DNA from 2 places in the Streptomyces sp. MMS24-W38 genome. Region 1 is predicted to be linked to the other one. Evidence: riboswitches for the same ligand, from Rfam matches in the RefSeq annotation. Region 1 holds a riboswitch; the other holds the start of a gene.
The links. Region 1 has a riboswitch for glycine ahead of gcvP (aminomethyl-transferring glycine dehydrogenase). Riboswitches for the same ligand answer to the same signal wherever they lie in the genome.

Region 1 (2,387 bases):
CCGCACCCACGGAGGAAGAGCAGCAGACGAGCACGGAGCGGCGCTGGCCGGCCGGGCACGATGTACGGCACACCGAGTACGGGCACGGGTGGGTACAGGGCAGCGGCCTGGGTCGGGTCACGGTCCGGTTCGAGACGCCTGGCTCGGCGGTGGGACGGGTGAAGACCTTGCGCACCGACGACCCGGCCCTGCAACCGGCGGATCCGCTGCCACTGGTGGATCCAGGCCCCGGGGAGGGCGAGAGACCGCGGGAGGGCGCGGAGACGGGCGACGGCTTGGGGGCGAGGCCCGGTGTCATGGGCCAGGGGCCCTCGCAGGTGTGAGTGGGCCTCGTGCTCCGGGGGCCGTCAGGCCGGGCGGTCGTCGCGGTCGGCGAGTTTGCCGAAGTCGTGGTCCGAAAGCGGGGGAGGCGCGGAGATGTCCAGACCGTAGTGGTGGTAGAGCTGGAGCTCCTGCTCCGGGGAGAGGTGGCGGCCCACGCCGAAGTCGGGAGCGTCCTTGATCAGGGCGCGTTCGAAGGGTATGTGGAGGCTGCCGTCGATCAGCTCGCTCGGTTCCAGGGGGACGAAGGCGTCCCTGCTGAACAGGCCGGTGCGTATCGCCGCCCACTCGGGTACGCCGGTGGCGTCGTCGAGATAGACCTCGTCGACGGTGCCGATCCGGGTTCCGTTGCGGTCGAACGCCTTGCGGCCGATCAGGTTGCGCGGATCGATGTCGGTCTGCACGGGCCCTCCACTGGTCGCAATCCGCAATCATTCGTCAGCACTACGAAACGGCACAATTGGTCCGGCGGCCACTCGAAGGTTCGGGGGTTGCCCTCGCTGGTACGCTGACAGCGGCTGCTGACCCCGTGCGGGAGAGTCCTCCGGACACCATCGGAGGGCGCCGAAGGAGCAAATCCTCCCCGGAAACTCTCAGGCCCACGTACCGCATGGACGAGGTCACTCTGGAAAGCAGGGCGGGTGTCGACGGCTCCCGCTCTCACCGACGGTGAAAGCCGGGCGCCCTGCGGCGGTCCGGTGAAGCTCTCAGGTTGAGATGACAGAGGGGGAGGCCGTCCGGGCACCCGTCATGGTGCCCCTCGAAGGTCGTCAGACCAGGAGGCCTCCGCAATGACCGCCCACCGCATTCCCCTCTCCGAGCTCGAACAGGGAACGCCCTTCGAGCAGCGTCACATCGGCCCCGACCACGAGGCCCGCGCCAAAATGCTCGCGCAGGTCGGCTACGGCTCGCTCGACGAGCTGACGGCCGCGGCGGTCCCGGATGTGATCAAGAACGCCGACACGCTCGACCTGCCGGGCGCCCGGACCGAGCCCGAGGTGCTGGCCGAGCTCCGGTCGCTGGCCGACCGCAACGAGGTGCTCGGCTCCATGATCGGGCTCGGGTACTACGGGACCTTCACGCCCCCCGTCATCCTGCGCAACGTGATGGAGAACCCCGCCTGGTACACGGCCTACACGCCGTACCAGCCGGAGATCTCACAGGGGCGGCTCGAGGCACTGCTGAACTTCCAGACCATGGTCGCCGAACTGACCGGCCTGCCGACATCCGGGGCCTCACTGCTCGACGAGGGCACGGCCGCCGCCGAGGCGATGGCGCTGTCGCGGCGCATGGGCAAGAACAAGAACGGTCTGTTCCTGGTCGACGCGGACGCACTGCCGCAGACGATCGCCGTGATCGAGACCCGTGCCGAGCCGACCGGTGTCGAGGTCGTCGTCGCCGACCTGAGCGAGGGCATCCCCGCCGAGATCGCCGAGCGCGGGATCAACGGCGTGCTGATCCAGTACCCGGGCGCCTCCGGAGCCGTACGCGACATCAAGCCGGTGATCGACCGGGCGCACGAGCTGGGCGCGCTGGTCACTGTCGCCGCCGACCTGCTCGCCCTCACGCTGCTGACGTCGCCCGGCGAACTCGGCGCGGACATCGCGGTCGGCACGACACAGCGCTTCGGTGTGCCCATGGGCTTCGGCGGGCCGCACGCCGGATACATGGCCGTGCACGAGAAGATGGCGCGCAGCCTGCCCGGACGGCTCGTCGGTGTCTCCGTCGACGCGGACGGCCACCAGGCCTACCGGCTCGCGCTCCAGACCCGTGAGCAGCACATCCGCCGTGAGAAGGCCACCAGCAACATCTGTACCGCTCAGGTGCTGCTCGCCGTGATGGCCGGGATGTACGCCGTCTACCACGGTCCCGAAGGACTGCGGACCATCGCGTGGCGCACCCACCGTTACGCGACCGTCCTCGCCGAAGGACTCCGGGCCGGCGGCGTGGAGATCGTCCACGGCTCCTACTTCGACACGCTGACCGTGCGGGTCCCGGGGCGGGGTGCCGAGGTCGTCGCCGCCGCGCGGGACAACGGCGTCAACCTGCTCCTCGTCGACGCCGAC
Region 2 (2,387 bases), 4.2 Mb from region 1:
GAGACGGGCCAGGGGCCGATACACCGCGTACGGCAGGAGGCGCGGCATGCGGCGGTCCCAGCGGTCGCGGGTGTCCTGGGAGTCGATACGGATGCCGCGCACCGCGCGTCGCATCAGTGTGGATTTGCCGCTGCCGGGCAGTCCGGTGATCACGACGAGGTCGCGGGGGCCGAAGACCAGGGCGCGCGGACCGCGGCCGGCGCACTCGCGCAGGTCGCGGACGACGGGCACCGGCCGCGCGCCACGGGCCTCCCGGGCCGAAGGGGCCTGCTGCTCCGGCGGCGCGACACCCGTGGTGGCGTACGCCGTAATCCTGTTCACCGTGAGTCCTCCCCTGGGGCAGGTGCCTGAGCACCGTCCCCGTCGAGTGTAAAGAGACGGTAACGGCGGAGCCTCTTCATTCCGTCCGTTTCCCGATACAGACCTGTCACAGCCGTCCGTACAGGCCTGAGCACCCTGTGCGTACGAAGGAAAGGTCCCCCTGCCGAAGCCTCACGATGCGTGCAATGATGAGCGCGCCAACTGCATACCGGCCGTTTGAATCCGCGCGGGAGAGTCCCTGGCACGTTTCGCCGGGGCGCCGAAGGAGCAAGTCCCTCCCTTGAATCTCTCAGGCACCGTTACCGCGCGGGCCAGGCACATCTGAAAAGCGGGCCGCCGTGCGAGTTTCCGGCGGCTCCACCCAAGGTGCAAGCCGTGACGTCCCCTGCGCGGACGGTCATGGCGAACCTCTCAGGTTCCGATGACAGATGGGGAGGAACGTCCTCACCCTCCCCGTGCTCGGCCCCGGCCGGCGGGGACCCCATCGCCCTGGGAGACCGACCGATGAGCAGTACCGAACTCCGCCGGACAGCGCTCGACGCCCTGCATCGTTCGCTCGGCGCCACGATGACCGACTTCGCCGGCTGGGACATGCCCCTGCGCTACGGCTCCGAGCGCGACGAGCACAACGCCGTGCGCACGAAGGCGGGCCTCTTCGACCTCTCGCACATGGGCGAGATCACCGTCACCGGCCCGCAGGCGGCCCGGTTCCTGGACTACGCCCTGATCGGCAACATCGGGACCGTCAAGCCCGGCCGCGCCCGCTACACCATGATCTGCAGCGAGGACGGCGGCATCCTGGACGACCTGATCGTCTACCGGCTCGGTGAGACCGAGGCCCCCGAGTACCTGGTCGTCGCCAACGCCTCCAACGCCCAGGTGGTGCTGGACGCCCTCGTGGAGCGGTCGGCAGGCTTCGACGCCGAGGTCCGCGACGACCGCGACGCGTACGCGCTGATCGCCGTGCAGGGTCCCGAGGCCGCCGGCATCCTCAAGGCCCTCACCGATTCGGACCTGGACGGCCTGAAGTACTACGCCGGCCTGCCCGGCACGGTCGCCGGCGTCCCCGCGCTCATCGCCCGTACCGGCTACACCGGTGAGGACGGCTTCGAGCTGTTCGTCGCGCCGGAGCACGCGGTCGAGGTGTGGCAGGCGCTGACCGGGGCGGGCGAGGGTGTGGGGCTGGTCCCGTGCGGGCTGGCCTGCCGGGACACGCTGCGCCTGGAGGCCGGCATGCCGCTGTACGGCAATGAGCTCAGCGCCTCGCTGACGCCGTTCGACGCCGGGTTCGGCCGGGTCGTGAAGTTCGAGAAGGAGGGCGACTTCGTGGGCCGTGCCGCCCTGACCGAGGCCGCCGCCCGCGCCGAGCGGACCCCGCCCCGCGCCCTGGTGGGCCTGGTCGCCGAGGGCCGCCGGGTCCCGCGCGCCGGGTACCCGGTGGTGGCCGGCGGCGAGGTGATCGGCGAGGTCACCTCCGGCGCGCCCGCACCGACGCTGGGCAAGCCGATCGCGATGGCGTACGTCGACGTGGCGCACTCGGAGCCGGGTACCCCAGGCGTGGGCGTGGACATCCGCGGCAGCCACGAGCCGTACGAGGTCGTGGCGCTGCCGTTCTACAAGCGGCAGAAGTGACACCGTCGTAGGACGTGGGCCGCGTACCCGGTCGTACCGGCCGAGGCCGGGCGCGGCGCACCCGCTCACCCGTGCTTCTGCTTCCGTCATCAGTTGGCCCCGGGCCGGTCCCGTGCCCCCCCCCGGGCCCCTTCACCCCCCTTCACCCCCTTTCCTCGCCGTCGATCCCGGCGGTCCCTCGCACACAGGAGATCCAGATCATGAGCAACCCCCAGCAGCTCCGTTACAGCAAGGAACACGAGTGGCTGACGGCCGCCGAGGACGGCGTGTCGGCGATCGGCATCACGGAGCACGCGGCCAACGCGCTCGGCGACATCGTGTTCGTCCAGCTCCCCGAGGTCGGCGACACCGTGACCGCGGGTGAGACCTGTGGCGAGCTGGAGTCGACCAAGTCGGTCAGCGACCTGTACTGCCCGGTCACCGGCGAGGTCACC

Region 2: it holds a riboswitch for glycine, as region 1 does, so the genes downstream of both, gcvT (glycine cleavage system aminomethyltransferase GcvT) here and gcvP (aminomethyl-transferring glycine dehydrogenase) in region 1, are expected to answer to the same signal.

What each region holds. Positions count from the first base shown of each region.
Region 1 is NZ_JCBCPP010000001.1:5,834,740-5,837,126, forward strand. It holds gene AC6F7H_RS25515 (DNA polymerase IV) at 1-323, shown strand, start outside; gene AC6F7H_RS25520 (PRC-barrel domain-containing protein) at 348-725, opposite strand; glycine riboswitch at 844-940, shown strand; gene gcvP (aminomethyl-transferring glycine dehydrogenase) at 1,113-2,387, shown strand, end outside.
Region 2 is NZ_JCBCPP010000001.1:1,645,756-1,648,142, forward strand. It holds gene AC6F7H_RS06120 (AAA family ATPase) at 1-321, opposite strand, end outside; glycine riboswitch at 539-636, shown strand; glycine riboswitch at 637-759, shown strand; gene gcvT (glycine cleavage system aminomethyltransferase GcvT) at 826-1,953, shown strand; gene gcvH (glycine cleavage system protein GcvH) at 2,154-2,387, shown strand, end outside.